Regions from separate parts of the Pseudomonas pichavaramensis genome, predicted to be linked through region 1. Evidence: predicted binding sites of a transcription regulator. Region 1 holds the regulator's gene; the other holds the start of a gene.
The links. Region 1 encodes FliA, which starts transcription of late flagellar genes. Its sites were predicted from a motif close to CTAAAGTTTNNNNNNNNNNNGCCGNTAA; they were not measured.
Positions count from the first base shown of each region.

Region 1 (8,638 bases):
TGCGCGACATCCGCACCATCGCCGAGGCGATCGCCAACGTCGCGCCCAAGAGTCAAGATCCCGCCGCTATGGTTGCCGCTGTCCGCGTTTCGCTGGCACGTGCAATCGTGCAAAGCATTGTGGGACTAGAGCCGGAGCTGCCTGTGATCACTCTGGAGCCAAGGTTGGAACAGATATTGCTCAACAGTCTGCAGAAGGCCGGTCAGGGCAGTGAGGATGGCATCCTCCTTGAGCCTGGCATGGCTGAAAAGCTGCAGCGTTCCCTGGTGGAAGCGGCGCAGCGCCAGGAAATGCTCGGCAAACCGGTGATTCTGCTGGTAGCCGGTCCGATCCGGGCGATGCTGTCGCGCTTCGCGCGGCTGGCGGTACCCAGCATGCATGTGCTGGCGTACCAGGAAATTCCGGACAACAAGCAGGTCACCATAGTCGCTACGGTCGGCCAGAACTGAGGTAAAGGGTCATGCAGGTCAAACGCTTCTTCGCCGCCGATATGCGGACCGCCATGAAACTGGTGCGTGACGAATTGGGCGCCGATGCCTCGATCATCGGCAATCGCCGAGTCGCTGGTGGCGTCGAGCTGACGGCTGCGCTGGATTACCAGGCGCCGGCACCGGTACGGCCGAACCCGGCGCTGGAAGCCGAGCTGCGCAAGACCCAGGCACGCATCGCCAGTGCCCAGGCCGAGCTGACCACCCGTGCCGAGCAGGACGCTGGCAAGGATCGCCAGTTGTTCGCCAACGAGTCGCTGCTGGCCCCCGAACTGCCGGCTACTCCGGTCAAACCTCAGCGTCCTGTCGAGGCCGTCGCGGCTGCGGCGCCAGCGGTTGACCCGCGCGCGCTGGATGCCATGCGCTTCGAACTGCACGGCCTGCGTGAGCTGATCGAGGTTCAGCTGGGCTCGATTGCTTGGGGGCAGATGCAGAATCGTCGTCCGCAGCAGGCCAACCTCTGGCGTCGCCTGCAGCGCATGGGCCTGTCGGCCGAGCTGTCGCAAGCGCTGCTGAACAAGGTGTCTGGGATCGCCGAGCCGCGTCAGGCCTGGCGGATGATCCTGGCGCATCTGGCTCACGCCATCAGAACGCCCAAGGTAGAGCCGCTGGAAGAGGGCGGGGTAATCGCTCTGGTCGGCCCCGCCGGTATGGGCAAAACCACCACGCTGGCCAAGCTGGCTGCGCGCTACGTACTTAAGTACGGCGCGCAACAGGTCGCTCTGGTCAGTATGGATAGCTATCGTATTGGCGCGCAAGAGCAACTCAAGACGCTTGGGCGTATCCTTGGCGTATCGGTGACTCAGGTCGATCCAGGGCAGTCCCTGTTACAGGCTCTGACCCCCCTGGCCAAGAAGCGCGTGGTGCTGGTCGACACCGCCGGCCTGCCGGGCAACGATCCGGCTTTGCGTTTGCAGCTGGAAAGTCTGGCTTCGGCGCGGATCAAGGCAAAGAATTATCTGGTATTGGCGGCAACGAGTCAGAGCCAAGTGCTCAAGGCGGCCTACCATAGTTACAAGCGTTGCGGCCTTGCAGGCTGCATACTGACAAAGCTTGACGAGGCTGCCAGCCTGGGTGAGGTATTGGGTCTGGCTATAGGCCAGCAACTGCCGGTAGCCTATGTCACTGATGGACCGCGAATTCCGGATGACCTGCAGGTGCCGCGTAGTCACCAACTGGTCAGTCGTGCAGTAGGACTGCAGTCTGCGGAGCAGCCGAGTGAAGATGCCATGGCGCAGCTGTTCGCCGGGCTCTATCAGCAGCCGGCGCAGCGCGCCGGATAACGGACGGTATTGTTGCACCCTCCCGCGTCATGACGCAGAAGTGAACGGCCTCCACAGGTAATCGATCTGGGATGGCCAAGTCGAAGTTAGACAAGGTGTAGAAAGAACATGGGTATGCATCCCGTACAGGTGATCGCGGTGACCGGCGGCAAGGGTGGCGTCGGCAAGACCAATGTGTCGGTGAATCTGTCCATGGCCCTGGCTGACCTCGGCCGCCGAGTCATGCTGATGGACGCCGACCTAGGCCTGGCTAACGTCGATGTACTGTTGGGCCTTACGCCCAAGCGTACGCTGGCCGATGTGATTGCTGGCGAATGTGACCTGCGCGACGTATTGCTGCAGGGCCCGGGTGGTATTCGCATCGTGCCGGCAGCGTCTGGCACGCAGAGCATGGTCAGCCTCACGCCGATGCAGCACGCCGGGCTGATCCAGGCATTCAGCGATATCAGCGAGAATCTTGACGTGCTGGTGATCGATACCGCAGCCGGTATCGGTGATGCGGTGGTCAGCTTCGTTCGTGCTGCGCAGGAAGTTCTCGTGGTGGTGTGCGATGAACCGACCTCCATCACCGACGCCTATGCGCTGATCAAACTGCTCAATCGCGACCATGGCATCAGCCGTTTCCGTGTGCTGGCCAATATGGCCCACAGCCCGCAGGAAGGTCGCAATCTCTTTGCTAAGCTGACCAAGGTGACGGATCGTTTTCTTGACGTCGCCCTGCAGTATGTCGGTGCCGTGCCCTACGACGAGTGCGTGCGCAAGGCCGTACAGAAGCAGCGTGCCGTTTATGAAGCGTTCCCACGATCCAAGTGCGCTCTGGCGTTCAAGGCGATTGCCCAGAAGGTTGACACCTGGCCGCTGCCGGCCAACCCCCGTGGCCATCTGGAGTTTTTTGTCGAGCGTCTGGTGCAGCAACCGACGGCTGACAGCGCCGTATGACAGCAGCTTCTGGACTTCGTATGTACAACAAGGCGCAGGCGCAGGATTCCCAGCACCAGTTGATCGAGCGTTATGCCCCCTTGGTCAAGCGTATCGCCTACCACCTGCTGGCACGTTTGCCGGCCAGCGTGCAGGTCGATGATCTGATCCAGGCGGGCATGATCGGTTTGCTCGAAGCTTCACGTAAATACGACTCCAGCAAAGGAGCCAGCTTCGAAACCTTCGCCGGAATTCGTATCCGCGGGGCCATGCTCGATGAGGTGCGCAAGGGCGACTGGGCGCCGCGTTCGGTGCACCGCAACAGTCGCATGGTCAGCGATGCGATTCGTGTCGTGGAGGCCCGTACCGGGCGTGACGCTAAAGATCACGAGGTTGCGGCCGAACTCCAATTGAGTCTGGAGGATTACTACGGCATTCTTGGCGACACTTTGGGCAGCCGCCTGTTCAGCTTCGACGACCTTCTGCAGGACGGCGAGCACGGAGGGTTGCATGAAGACGCCGGGCACACCCATCTCGAACCTTCGCGGGACCTCGAAGACGAACGCTTCCAGGCGGCTTTGGCCGATGCCATCGCCGGCTTACCGGAGCGTGAACGTCTTGTGCTGGCGCTGTATTACGATGAAGAACTGAACTTGAAAGAAATCGGTGAAGTGCTGGGGGTTAGCGAGTCGCGCGTGAGTCAATTGCACAGTCAGTGCGCGGCACGCCTGCGCTCACGACTGAGCGAATGGCGCGCCGGCTGAAGGGCGGCTTACTCGCAGGCGCAAGCGGTTTCACGATTAAAGGACGTAGTTGCGAGCGCAATACGTTTGGGACTGTACGGAGGTCGACTTGGACAAGAACATGAAAATCCTCATCGTTGATGATTTTTCGACGATGCGACGGATCATCAAGAACCTCTTGCGGGATTTGGGTTTCACCAACACCGCAGAAGCCGATGACGGCACTTCGGCGCTGCCGATGTTGCAAAGTGGCAGCTTCGACTTTCTGGTGACCGACTGGAACATGCCCGGTATGACCGGCATCGACCTGCTGCGTGCCGTGCGCGCTGACGAGCGCCTCAAGCATCTGCCAGTGCTGATGGTGACTGCTGAAGCCAAGCGCGATCAGATCATCGAGGCGGCCCAGGCCGGCGTGAATGGCTACGTGGTCAAACCCTTCACCGCCCAGGTGCTGAAGGAAAAGATCGAGAAGATCTTCGAGCGGGTCAACGGCTGATGTCGGCCGCGAGGGTGCTATGGAACATGATGACTCCACGATGGGTGACCTCGAGTCGACCCTGAAGAACAACGCCCGCGATTTGGTCGATAGCCTCGAACAAGGCAATTTCGGCGCCGCGGTGCAACTGATCAACGAGCTCAACAAGGTCCGTGACCACGGGCTCTATCACGAGGTTGGCAAGCTGACCCGTGAACTGCACAACGCCATTGTCAATTTCCAGATCGATCCGCGCATGCCGCATGCGCAGGAGCTTTCGCAGATTGCCGATGCGACCGAACGCTTGAACTACGTCGTTACCCAGACCGAAAGGGCTGCCAACCGCACCATGGATCTGGTGGAGCAGAGCGCTCCGTTGGTCAATGACCTGAGCGATGAGGCGCAAAGCCTGGGGGCGGAATGGGGTCGCTTCATGCGTCGCGAGATTGGGGCTGACGGGTTTCGCGAACTGGCCAAGCGTGTCGAGCTGTTTCTGGCTCGCAGCGAGCGTGACGGCGCCAAGTTGTCCAATCACCTCAACGATATTCTGCTGGCGCAGGACTACCAGGACCTTACCGGGCAGGTGATCAAGCGTGTCACCCAGTTGGTGACCGAGGTCGAGAGCAATCTGGTGAAACTGATGCTCATGGCCAGTCAGGTCGATCGTTTTGCCGGTATTCAGCATGACCATGAAGTGCTGCGTGCCGAACAGGAAAAATCAAAAGAGCCATCGCGGGGTGAAGGTCCGCAGATTCATGCCGATAAGCGTGATGACGTTGCCTCCAGTCAGGACGATGTCGACGACCTGCTGTCCAGTCTAGGGTTCTAAGGAGCACACACATATGAGCTTCGGCGCCGATGAAGAGATCCTCCAGGACTTCCTGGTAGAGGCCGGCGAGATTCTCGAACAGTTGTCCGAACAATTAGTCGAGCTGGAAAGCCGACCGGACGACATGAACCTGCTCAACGCCATCTTTCGCGGTTTCCATACCGTCAAGGGCGGAGCGGGCTTCCTCCAGCTCAATGAGCTGGTGGAGTGCTGCCATATCGCCGAAAACGTGTTCGACATCCTGCGCAAGGGTGAGCGTCGCGTCGACTCGGAACTGATGGATGTGGTGCTCGAGGCTCTTGATGCAGTCAATGGCATGTTCGGTGAGGTGCGTGAGCGCCGCGAACCTACGCCTGCTTCCCCTGAGTTGCTGGCCGCACTGGCGCGCCTGGCTGAGCCTGCTGGGGCAGAGGCCGCTCCGGCTGCTGCGCCTGCGCAGCAGGCCGAGCCTGAGCCAGAGCCCGTGGTCGCGCCAACGCTCTCGGGTGACATCACTGATGATGAATTCGAGCAATTGCTCGACGCACTGGGTGATGCGCCGGCCGCAGAAGTGGCGACCTCCAGTGACGACATCACCGATGACGAGTTCGAGTCCCTGCTCGATCAGCTGCATGGCAAAGGTCAATTCAGCGGCACGGTCGAGGTGTCGGCGAGCCCGGCGAGTGTTGCTGCGCCCGCTGCAGCACCTGCCAGTGACGACATCACCGATGACGAGTTCGAAGCGCTGCTCGATCAGTTGCACGGCAAGGGCCAATTTTCCGGCGCCGCAGAGGCACCGGCAGCAGTCGCCGCACCCGCTGCAGCACCTGCCAGTGACGATATCACCGACGATGAGTTCGAATCGCTGCTCGACCAGTTGCATGGCAAGGGCAAGTTCGTACCGCCGAGCGAGCCGGCACCGTCTGCTGCGCCTGCTCCGGCAGTAAAACCAGCCGCCCCCGCTGCTGCAGCCAAAGCCTCAGCACCTGCGGCTCCCGCCAAAGCTGAGCCCGTTGCGGGCCGGGCCGCTGCCGCGCCGGCACCTGCTGCTGACAAGGCACCGGCGGCGAGCGAAGCGGAGACCACCGTACGGGTCGATACCGCACGCCTCGACGAGATCATGAACATGGTCGGCGAGCTGGTGCTGGTGCGTAACCGTCTGGTGCGCCTGGGCCTCAATAGCGGCGATGAGGCGATGTCCAAGGCGGTCTCGAACCTCGACGTGGTCACGGCGGATCTGCAGACTTCGGTGATGAAGACCCGCATGCAGCCGATCAAGAAGGTTTTCGGCCGCTTCCCACGCCTGGTGCGCGATCTGGCGCGTAACCTGAAGAAGGAAATCAACCTCGAGCTGGTCGGGGAAGAAACTGACCTCGACAAGAACCTGGTCGAGGCCCTGGCCGATCCGCTGGTGCACTTGGTGCGCAACGCCGTCGACCATGGCGTGGAAACCCCTGACGAGCGCGAGAAGGCCGGCAAGGCCCGTGCAGGCCGCGTGGTGCTTTCTGCCGAGCAGGAGGGTGATCACATCCTGCTGTCGATCACCGACGACGGCAAGGGCATGGATGCCGACGTGCTGCGTGCCAAGGCCGTGGAAAAAGGTCTGCTGGACAAGGACGCGGCGGATCGCCTGAACGAGTTCGAATGCTACAACCTGATCTTCGCGCCGGGCTTCTCGACCAAGACCGAGATTTCCGACGTGTCTGGCCGTGGCGTGGGCATGGACGTGGTCAAAACCAAGATCACTCAGCTCAATGGCACGGTCAACGTGTTCTCACAGAAGGGCCAGGGCTCGAAGATCATCATCAAGGTGCCACTGACCCTGGCGATCATGCCGACGCTGATGGTCATGCTGGAGAATCAGGCCTTCGCCTTCCCGCTGGTCAACGTCAACGAGATCTTCCACCTCGATCTGTCGCGTACCAACGTGGTTGACGGTCAGGAAGTGGTGATCGTGCGCGACAAGGCCTTGCCGCTGTTCTACCTCAAACGCTGGCTGGTGCCGCAGGCCTTCCAGGAAGAGCAGCGCGAGGGCCACGTGGTGATTCTGACCGTGGGCAGTCAACGCATCGGCTTTGTCGTCGATCAATTGGTCGGGCAGGAAGAAGTGGTAATCAAGCCTCTGGGCAAGATGCTGCAGGGTACGCCCGGCATGTCTGGCGCCACGATCACGGGCGATGGTCGTATCGCATTGATTCTCGACGTTCCGAGCATGCTCAAACGCTACGCTCGACGTTTCTGATGGTTGCGGCGCAGGTATGGCCTGCGCCGTCTAGGAGTGTGTATGGCTGTTAAGGTTCTGGTGGTGGATGACTCCGGTTTCTTCCGCCGGCGCGTCTCGGAAATTCTGTCTGCTGATCCCAGTATTCAGGTCGTGGGTACGGCCACCAATGGACGTGAAGCCATCGATCAGGCGCTGGCGCTCAAGCCAGACGTGATCACCATGGATTACGAGATGCCGATGATGGATGGCATCACTGCAGTGCGAAACATCATGCAGCGTTGTCCGACGCCGGTGTTGATGTTTTCCTCGCTGACCCATGAGGGCGCGCGCGTCACGCTCGATGCCCTGGATGCAGGGGCGGTGGACTTCCTGCCGAAAAATTTCGAAGACATCTCGCGTAATCCGGACAAGGTCAAGCAGATGCTGTGCGAGAAGGTGCACAGCATCGCGCGTAGCAACCGTCGTTTCAGTTCGGCCGCAGTGGCTCCGGCGCCAACGGCGGCGAATTCGACGACAGCGCCGGTTAGCCGCCCGGTCACCCCGGCGCGGCCCTCAACTCCCGCGCCTTCTACGCGTAGCGCCAGCTCTGCTGCAGTATCGTCGTCACCGAAACGCAAGGCTTACAAACTGGTTGCTATCGGCACCTCGACCGGTGGGCCCGTTGCCTTGCAGCGTGTCCTGACGCAGCTGCCTGGCAACTTTCCGGCACCGCTGGTGCTGATTCAGCATATGCCGGCTGCCTTCACCAAGGCCTTTGCCGAGCGCTTGGACAAGCTGTGCCGGATTCAGGTCAAGGAAGCCGAGGATGGCGACGTGCTGCGCCCTGGTCTGGCATTGCTGGCTCCTGGCGGCAAACAGATGATGGTCGACTCCCGTGGCGTGGTGAAGATCCTTCCAGGTGACGAGCGTCTGAACTACAAACCCTGTGTCGATATCACCTTCGGTTCGGCTGCCAAATCTTACGGTGACAAGGTGCTGGCCGTGGTATTGACCGGCATGGGCGCGGATGGCCGTGAAGGTGCGCGCCTGCTCAAGCAGGGCGGCAGCCAGGTCTGGGCGCAGGACGAAGCCAGCTGCGTGATCTATGGCATGCCGATGGCGGTGGTGAAAGCCAATCTGGCCGACGCGGTGTATGGCCTGGACGATATCGGTCGGCACCTGACCGAGGCCTGCCAGTGACGAACGCTAACTCGGATGCATGCCCATGGATGTCCTGAGCCTTATCGGCGTCATTCTGGCGTTCGTGGCGATACTCGGCGGTAATTACCTCGAGGGTGGCAATGCTGGCGCGCTGCTCAACGGTCCGGCGGCGCTGATCGTCATCGGCGGCACCTTGGGCGCTGCGTTCCTGCAGACCCCGGTCACCACCTTCAAGCGGGCCGTGAGCGTAGTGCGCTGGATATTCTTTCCGCCACGCATCGACCTGGTGGGCGGGATCAACCGAGTCGTTGGTTGGAGCATGGTCGCGCGCAAGGAGGGCCTGCTTGGTCTGGAGGCCGTGGCTGACGCCGAGCCCGACCCTTATGCGCGCAAGGGCCTGCAGCTGCTGGTCGATGGCGCCGAGCCGGAGTCCATTCGCAGCATTCTGGAAGTTGACCTCTACACCCAGGAGGCGCGCGATATCCAGGCGGCCAAGGTGTTCGAGAGCATGGGCGGCTATGCCCCGACCATCGGCATCATCGGTGCCGTGATGGGGTTG
Region 1 covers NZ_JBJKFJ010000002.1:221,153-229,790, reverse strand. Annotated here, with positions in the region: gene flhA (flagellar biosynthesis protein FlhA) at 1-449, shown strand, start outside; gene flhF (flagellar biosynthesis GTPase FlhF) at 461-1,771, shown strand; gene fleN (flagellar synthesis regulator FleN) at 1,880-2,710, shown strand; gene fliA (RNA polymerase sigma factor FliA) at 2,707-3,453, shown strand; gene ACJRW5_RS04600 (chemotaxis response regulator CheY) at 3,554-3,928, shown strand; gene ACJRW5_RS04595 (protein phosphatase CheZ) at 3,948-4,736, shown strand; gene ACJRW5_RS04590 (chemotaxis protein CheA) at 4,750-6,957, shown strand; gene ACJRW5_RS04585 (protein-glutamate methylesterase/protein-glutamine glutaminase) at 7,000-8,118, shown strand; gene ACJRW5_RS04580 (flagellar motor protein) at 8,144-8,638, shown strand, end outside.

Region 2 (8,638 bases), 190 kb from region 1:
AAGCATTGCCCGGAGCCGAAGAACAGGCGCTGGCTCTGCTCGGTAATGATGAAGATCGGCCGTTCGCGCTCTTCGTGGAACAGTTTGGTGTGCGGCTCCTGGGTGCGCGCGGTGACGCGCCAGTCGATGGTGCGCACGTCGTCGCCGGGCTGGTAGACGCGCACCTGATCGAAATCCACACCGCGTCCGCGCAGGCGTGAATGATGCAGCCCGGTGAGCGGGCTACGTCGGGCTGGGGTGGAGAACAGCGGCACTTCATGCACCTTGTGGCGCATCTCGATCAGCTCGCCGAGGTCGACCTGGACGCCGGCTGCCAGTGGGGGGCTGGACATGCTTCAGTCCGTAGCCCGGATGCAATCCGGGAAAGGCGTGCGTGCGGTCCCGGATTGCATCCGGGTTACGCAAGGCAAGCGCAGGTCGCGCGGTTGCATTCAGGCCACCGCCACCACGTCGAGGATGCGCTGGATCACGCGGTCCTGGTCGACGCCCGAGGCCTCGGCTTCGAACGACAGGATGATGCGGTGGCGCAGCACGTCGAACAGCACCGCCTGGATATCTTCCGGGCTGACGAAGTCGCGCCCGGCCAGCCAGGCATGGGCACGTGCGCAGCGGTCCAGGGCGATGGAGCCGCGCGGGCTGGCGCCGTAGGCGATCCAGTCGGCCAGTTCGGCGTCGAACTTGGCCGGGGTGCGGCTGGCCATCACCAGTTGCACCAGGTACTCCTCCACGGCATCGGCCATGTACAGGCCGAGGATTTCCTTGCGCGCCGCGAAGATCGCCTGCTGGCTGACCCGATGCTCCGGCTTGGACTCGCCGTTGAGTGCATCGCCGCGGGCCTGGGCGAGGATCTTGCGTTCCACCGCCGCGTCGGGAAAGCCGATCTTCACGTGCATCAGGAAACGGTCGAGCTGCGCTTCAGGCAGTGGATAGGTGCCTTCCTGCTCGATGGGGTTCTGCGTGGCCATGACCAGAAACAGCGGCGACAGATCATAGGTGCTGCGGCCCACCGAAACCTGGCGCTCGGCCATGGCTTCGAGCAGCGCCGACTGCACCTTGGCCGGCGCGCGGTTGATCTCGTCGGCCAGCACCAGGTTGTGGAAGATCGGCCCCTGCTGGAACACGAAGCTGCCGGTCTCCGGGCGGTAGATCTCGGTGCCGGTGATGTCGGCCGGGAGCAGGTCGGGGGTGAACTGGATGCGGTGAAACTCGCCTTCCATGCCTTCGGCCAGTTCCTTGATCGCCTTGGTTTTGGCCAGGCCGGGAGCACCTTCGACCAGCAGATGGCCATCGGCGAGCAGGGCGATCAGCAGGCGCTCGATGAGCTTTTCCTGGCCGAGAATCTGGGTGGAGAGAAATTGACGTAATGCGAGCAGCGCTTCACGGTGTTCCATCGTCGGGCTCTTCTGGCGGATGGGCAAGGCTCACTACGACCTCGCGTGCAGAGCGCCGACTTTAATGCATTTGCCCCTTCAGCCGCCATGCATGGCGGCTGTCATGAATCGCCTGGCGACAGAAATGAGTGGAGCATCGCCAAGGGGCAGGGCAATCCATCACAGGTTGTGGCGGATTTTCCTGCCGTTCGCTGTCACTGCCACTGCGCCAGCAGCTGACGCTGCCTCTGTTGCGCGCTGTCCTGGGTGGTGGGCGTCAGCTGAACCGTCTGGCCGGGCAGGCATTGCGCCAGGCGCGCCACGGCCTGCGGTGTCAGCGCGCCCAGGCGCGGATAGCCGCCGATGGTCTGGCGATCGTTGAGCAGGATGATCGGCTGGCCATCCGGCGGCACCTGTACGGCGCCCAGCGGAATGCCCTCGGAGATCATCGAAGCACGCTGGCACTGCAACTGCGGACCGTTGAGGCGGATGCCCATGCGGTCGGCGCGCTGATCGATCAGCCACTCGCTGTTGAACGCGTCGAACAGGCTCTGGCCGCGGAAATCTCCAATCTGCGCGCCGAGCACTACCTGCAGCCTGGCTGCTTGCTGGTAGTCGGGAATGCAGTCGGCCGGCATCTGCCGCGATGCATCCGCTGTTCCGTCCCAGGCCAGTGCATCCCCTGCGGCGATGGCGCGGCCATCGCCATGCAGGCCGCCGAGACCTTCGCGCAGCATGCTCGCGCAACTGCCGAGGACCTGCGCTGCATTGAATCCGCCAGGGGCGGCTAGGTAGGCCCGTGCGCCCTGTCTGGGCATGGCGAAGCTGAGTCGTTGTCCGGCCCGCACGGTGAAGCTGCGCCAGGGCGTCAGAGCCTGCTCATCGAGGCGGGCACCGAGGTCGGCGCCGGCCAGCGCCAGGGTGGCGTCGCGCATGCACTCGAACTCGGCGTTGCCCAGGGTGATTTCCAGCACCGCAGCGCTGAGTGGGTTGCCCAACAGCCAGTTGGCCCAGCGATGGGCGATCCAGTCCAGCGCGCCGCTCTGAGTCACGCCAAGGTGACGTACACCGAAGCGGCCGTCATCCTGCAGCTGCACGAAAGGGCTGCTGCGAAGTGCTCGCAGGCCAACGTTGCGAGCACTCATGAGTTGGCCTCCAGGGGGCTGTCATCGCCGCCCAGGCGAATGAACTCGGCGCGATCGATGGCCACGAAACGTACCCGGTCGCCAGGTTGCAGCAAGCTGTAGCCATCGATGTCGCGGCCGAACAGGCGGGTCGGTGTACGCCCAATCAGGTTCCAGCCGCCAGGTGAGACTACCGGGTAGGCAGCGGTCTGCCGCTCGGCGATGCCGACGCTGCCGGCGGCGATGCGCTGGCGTGGCGTGCTCAGGCGCGGCGTGGCGAGGATTTCCTCGACCAGGCCCATGAAGGCGAAACCTGGCGCGAAACCCAGGGCGAATACCTGATAGGCATGGCCGCTGTGACGCGCGATCACTTCGGCTTCGCTGAGGCCGCTGCGGCGCGCCAGCAGCGGCAGTTCCGGGCCGACGCTGCGGTCGTACCAGGTGGGTAATTGATGCTCGCGGCCACCTAGCACGTCGGCAGGCTGCAAACCCTCCAGTGCCTGGGCCACCTTGGCCCGCGCCTGGGCGCTGTCGAGCTGGCTCAGGTCATAGTGCAGCAGCAGCGTAGTGTAGGAGGGCACCAGGTCGAGCAAGGCGCTACCGAATACGTCCTGCAGGCGCGTACGGGCAGCCAGCATCCAGGGCATGTTGCCTTCGTCGATATGGTCGAACAGGCGCAGGATCAGGCTGTCGATGCCGGCGACTTCCAGCCGCGGATTAGGCGCTTTCATGCCTGGGCCAGATGGTCGAAGGCCTGACGGATACGCTTGACCGCCGCGACCGAACCGGCATTGTCACCGTGCACGCACAGAGTCTGCGCTGCCAGCTGCAGCGCGCTGCCATCACTGGCTTGCAGGGCCTCGCCGCGTGCCAGGGTGACTGCCTGGCCGACGATCACTTCGCTGTCATGGTGGACTGCGCCCGGCTGGCTGCGGCTGACCAGATAGCCCGCGGCGTCATAGGCGCGGTCGGCGAACGCCTCGAACCACAGGGTCAGGCCGAACTCGTCACCCAGTGCCTGGGCCTGGCTGTTGTCGCGGGTGCACATCAGCATCAGTGGCAACTGGCGATCGTACTTGGCCACGGCGCTCATCACCGCGCGCAGGGTCGCGGGTTTACGCATCATGTCCTGGTACAGCGCGCCATGCGGTTTGACGTAACTGACGCGGCTGCCCTGACTGCGGCAAATGCCCTCCAGCGCACCGATCTGATAAAGCATCAGGTCTTCGACCTCTTGCGCTGTGCAGTCCATCGAGCGGCGGCCGAAGCCGACCAGGTCCTGATAGGCGGTGTGCGCCCCGATGCGCACGTCATGCGCCACGGCCAGCGCCACGGTCTTGCGCATCACGCTGGGGTCGGAGGCGTGGAAGCCGCAGGCGATGTTGGCGCAGTCGATATAGGGCATGACCTCGGCGTCCAGGCCCATGGTCCAGGCGCCGAAGCTTTCGCCGATGTCGCAGTTCAGAAGCAGGCTGTTCAAGGGAGCATCCTAATCGTGGCTTGTCGGTTCCGACAGCGTTGAGCTGTTCTGGCAGATGGTTTCATTTTTCCGGCGGCGTCAGATGGCGTCCAACTAATAAAAACATCCGCAGGAGATAGGAAAAGCTGATGGTGGCAGAGATTGGATTTTTCGATCGCCAGCCGCCGGTTTTTCCCGTTGGACATTGTGCCTCGCCCGGCTCGACAGTGAGTCGGGTGAACGCTCCTTGCGCACAAATCATTCTCGACTACCTCGAAGGGCGGTAGCTTCAGGGCAGGCGCCAGTCTCATGCCGAGCTGGCGCCTGTACAGGTCACGCCAGGCGGAACTGGCTGGCACTGCGACCCAGCGCATCGACCTGGGATGACAACCCTTCGGTGTGACCGCCCAGGGTATGGCGCAGGTCCTTGCTCTGCCCAGTGTGCACATTGATGGTTTCCATCTTGTCGGCAATGTCCTCGGTGGTGGTGGAGACTTCCTCGATGGCGACCACCACCTGATTCATCTCACCGGTCAGACGCTCCATCGCCGAGGTGATCGAGGTGATGGCGTCGGCCACCTGAGCCGCATGCCGTTCGCTGTCGGCAGCGAGGGACAGGCCGTTGCTCATCAGCTCATGCATGTGCCGGGTTTGCTGCTGGAACTCACCGACGATGGCGCTGATGTCGGTGGTCGCAGCGACGGTCTTCTGTGCCAGTGAACGCACTTCATCGGCCACCACCGAGAAGCCGCGCCCGGCATCCCCAGCCCGCGCCGCCTCGATGGCCGCATTGAGGGCGAGCAGGTTGGTTTGGTCGGCCAGGCTGTTGATCACATCGACGATGCCGTTGACCCGGGCACTGCTCTGACCCAGTGCATCGACCTGGCTGTGAGTATCCTGAATCAGTTGCGCTAGGCGGCTCATGCTGTTGACGCTGGCGGCAATCACTTCACCGCCATTGCGTGCGGCGTCGTAGGCGCTGGTGGTGGCGCTGCCGACTTCTGCCGTGCGCTGCGCCATGTCGTTGAGGGTGGCGCTGATCTGGTGCGAGGCCGAGGCGGCCTGCTCGGTCTGCATCTCCACCTGGCTGCTGTTGTCACCCAGCTGGCGCATGGCATCGCCCAGGTGATGATGCAGACGACTCAGCTCGCCATTGGCGCGCACCACCTGCGCGACGATGCCGCCAATGCCCTGAATCATGCGGTTGGCGGCGTCGGCCAACTGATTGAACTCGTCGTGCGGGTTGCTGCCGACCGTGAGCTTGCCGGTGAGGTCGCCGGACGCGACCTGGCTGAGCAACTGGATGACGTTACGCAGGCGACTCACCAGGGTGCGCGAAGCCTGCAGCAGGGTGAAGCAGAGCAGGGCGGCGACAGCGAGAAAGCTCAGCCCCATCATCCACAATGCCGACAGACGCGCCTGTTCGGCCTCCTGCGAACGACGCAGCAACAGCCCGTCCTGCAGCGCTTGCGCTTGCTCAGCGATGCGCGCCTGCAACTGTTCACCAAGCTGGCGCAGGCGCTGGTTGGTTGCATTGATCTGTTCGATGTTGGCATGCGCATCGGCAAAGGCCTGGGCGTAGCCCTGCACGTTCTTGCCAATCGGTGTGTCCTGCCAGTCGAGGTCGGCGATCTGTTCCTGCAGCTTGCCAATCGCGGTCATTGCGATCTGGGCAAAGGCCGGGTCGAAGGTCGACAGGTAATCGCGCTGGCTGCTCAGCGCGCCGCTGATGAAGGGCTTGATCAGATCGAAGCTGATGGCCTCCAGCGCCTTGCCTTTTTCACTCAGGGCCTTGCGCTGACCATCGAACGGCGTGAGCCCGAGTGCCTGATTGAGGTTCAGCCACTGACTCTGCTGAGCAAGCTCATCCAGTAGCACGGCTTCGATCTGTTGGGCATCTTGCAGCGTGGCTGCGTCTTCCAGGGACTGGGCTTGAGTCAGCAGTTGTCTGACAAGGTCTCGTAAATCTTCCAGGCCAGCGGTGAACGCCGCCTGCTGCTCGGGTGTGAGTTGCTGGCGCAGTGCGTTCTGCTGCCACCAGTGGTTCATCAGCTCGGTGCTGGCGCTTGCGTAGGCAGCGGCCTGCTCCCTGGCTTGCAGAGCGTCGCTGAGGCGGTGGCTGGCCCATAGCGAAGCGGCTGCCATCAGGCTCAGGCTGATCAGGGTGAGCGCGATAAGCGCGCGGAATTTTTGTTGCCAAGACAGTTTGAAAGTCACGTAACGCCTCGCCATCTTCTTCAGGATGATTCTCAGGAATCGGCAAGTTGTCATACAACTTGATTGAAAGTCTATGGCCTTCCTGTCGTCCGAGAAACGAAAACGGGGGTCCAGGGGTAATGCTGATCAGATAAGGCTCGCCAAACCGCTTTGCGTAGGAGCCCCGCCCCGGGGCGAAGCGCTTCGAGTCTGCGTCGTACGCGGTTCGCGGCGGGGCGCCGCTCCTACAAGGTTCGCTGCATTGAGGCTTAACTGACCGGCATTGGGCCCAGGAGCCCCGTTATCTGGTCGCGACTTACCAGAGCGGCAGGGTGTAGCTGAGAATCAGGCGATTCTCGTCGAGATCATTGCCGAAGTTGGAGCGCACGGTCGCGTTACGCCATTTCAGGCCAAGGTTCTTCAGCGGGCCGTTCTGCACCACGTAGGCGATATCCATGTTGCGTTCCCACTCTTTGCCTTCGGCGCTGCGCCCGGCGACTTCGACGTTGTCGCCGGAGATGTAGCGGGTCATGAAGGTCAGGCCGGGAATACCGATGCTGGCGAAGTTGTAGTCGTAGCGCACCTGCCAGGAACGTTCCTCGACGTTGGCGAAGTCGTTGATCTGTACGAAGTTGACCAGGAACGGATCGCTGCTGGCGATGTACGGGAACGGATCGTCACCGCTCATGCGCTGGTAGCCGGCGCCGAAGGCGTGCCCGCCCAGGCTGTAGGTGAACATGGCGCCGAAAGCCTTGTTGTCGAGGTCGCGGAAGTTGCCGTCCTCACGGCTTTGCGAGTAACGCAGGTCGGTCTTGAAAGACTGCCCGTCACCCAGCGGCAGCACATGCACCAGCGTGCCGTAGTACTGCTGATAGATATCCTCGAGTGTGCCGTAATGCAGGCCGGCGGTGAGCTGCGGGGTGATCTTGTATTCGCCGCCGCCGAACACGAAGGAGTCGCTGCTGCCGCCGATGCGGTTGCCAGTCATCTCGGTGTAATCGCTGGAGCTGTTGGCCTTGATGCGGTTGATCTTGCCGCCTTGCAGGGTCAGGTTGTCGATCTCCTGGACATTCAGCAGTGCGCCCTGGAAGGTCTGCGGCAGCAGGCGCGAATCGTTGGCGGAAACGATCGGGCTGCGGAACTGCAGCGCGCCGACTTTCAGGGTGCTGTTGGAGACCTTCACCTTGGCGGTCAGGGCGAGCTTGGAATATTCGTCCTGCGAGCCGCCGGAGCCATCGGCCGGCAGCAGACCACTACCGGCGGTGCCGTCACCGGAGTCGAGTTTCAGGCCGAGCATCCCCAATGCGTCGACGCCAAAACCGACAGTGCCCTCGGTATAGCCAGATTCCATGCGCAGCAGAAAACCCTGCGCCCATTCTTCTGCCTTGTCGCGGGCGCCGCTCTGACGAAAGTCACGGTTGAAGTAGAAATTGCGCATCTCGACGCTGGCCTTGCTGTCTTCGATGAAGTCGGCGTGCGCCAGGGTTGGCAGGCCGCTGCCGAGCAGCAGGGCGGATGCCAGTGGGTAATGGGGTTTCATGGTTGCAGTGTCTCCTGTTGGGAGCGCGCAGCGGCGGGAGCGGCTGCTTGGCAGAGCGCGTTTTGAATGATGTTGTTGTGGTCTGCGCAGAGCGCGGCGCCATTCTTCAAAGCGTTGTTCGGCTGCGTCCAACGAGAAAAAACAGGGGCCGGCGATAGGAAAATTCATCCGCCCGGCGAAAAACCTCTGGCATACAACCTGCTACGCCCAAGGCGGCATGGGCGCTGACGATCGGCCCCTGATGACGTTATTGCGAAGAGGCGCTGTGGCATGAACCTGAGATTTCTCGAAACCTTCGTTTGGGTGGCGCGACTGAAGAGTTTCCGCCTGACCGCCGAGAAGCTGTTCAGCACCCAGGCGTCCATTTCCAGTCGTATCGCTGCACTCGAGGACGAGCTCGGCACGCGTCTTTTTCTACGCGACTCCAAAGGGGTTTCACTGACGCCCGAGGGGCAGAAGGTGCTCGAATATGCCGAGCGCATGATCGACACGATGCAGGCGCTGAAGCAGTCGATCAGTGACACCGGCAGCATTCAGGGGCGCATCCGTGTCGGTGCGATGGATACCGTCATTCACACCTGGCTGAGTCCGTTCGTAACACGGGTGATGGAGCGCTACCCGGCGGTGGAGATCGAACTGACCGCCGACACTGCGCGCAATCTCAACGAGCAGTTGCTCAAGGGCTATCTGGATATCGTGTTCCAGACCGACATGGTCAACGGCGACAGCGTGCGTAACCTGGAACTGGCCGCATTCCCGGTACGCTGGATCGTGCCGACGGGTTCGCTGTACCACCGCAGCTATGCCTCGGTCGAGGAGTTGGCGCGCGAGCGCATCATCACCTTCTCGAAGAACTCGCGACCGCATCAGGACATTCTCAATCTGTTGCATGCCGGCAGCGTCAGCGCACCGCGTATCAACTGCGTCAATTCCATCGCCGCCATGACTC
Region 2 covers NZ_JBJKFJ010000002.1:414,837-423,474, reverse strand. Annotated here, with positions in the region: gene ACJRW5_RS05495 (DUF58 domain-containing protein) at 1-332, opposite strand, end outside; gene ACJRW5_RS05490 (AAA family ATPase) at 432-1,391, opposite strand; gene ACJRW5_RS05485 (5-oxoprolinase subunit C family protein) at 1,586-2,515, opposite strand; gene ACJRW5_RS05480 (5-oxoprolinase subunit B family protein) at 2,512-3,225, opposite strand; gene ACJRW5_RS05475 (5-oxoprolinase subunit PxpA) at 3,222-3,974, opposite strand; gene ACJRW5_RS05470 (methyl-accepting chemotaxis protein) at 4,287-6,170, opposite strand; gene ACJRW5_RS05465 (OprD family porin) at 6,466-7,689, opposite strand; gene ACJRW5_RS05460 (LysR family transcriptional regulator) at 7,960-8,638, shown strand, end outside.
Region 2: the regulator FliA is predicted to act here: its motif matches at 6,207-6,234, upstream of ACJRW5_RS05470 (methyl-accepting chemotaxis protein).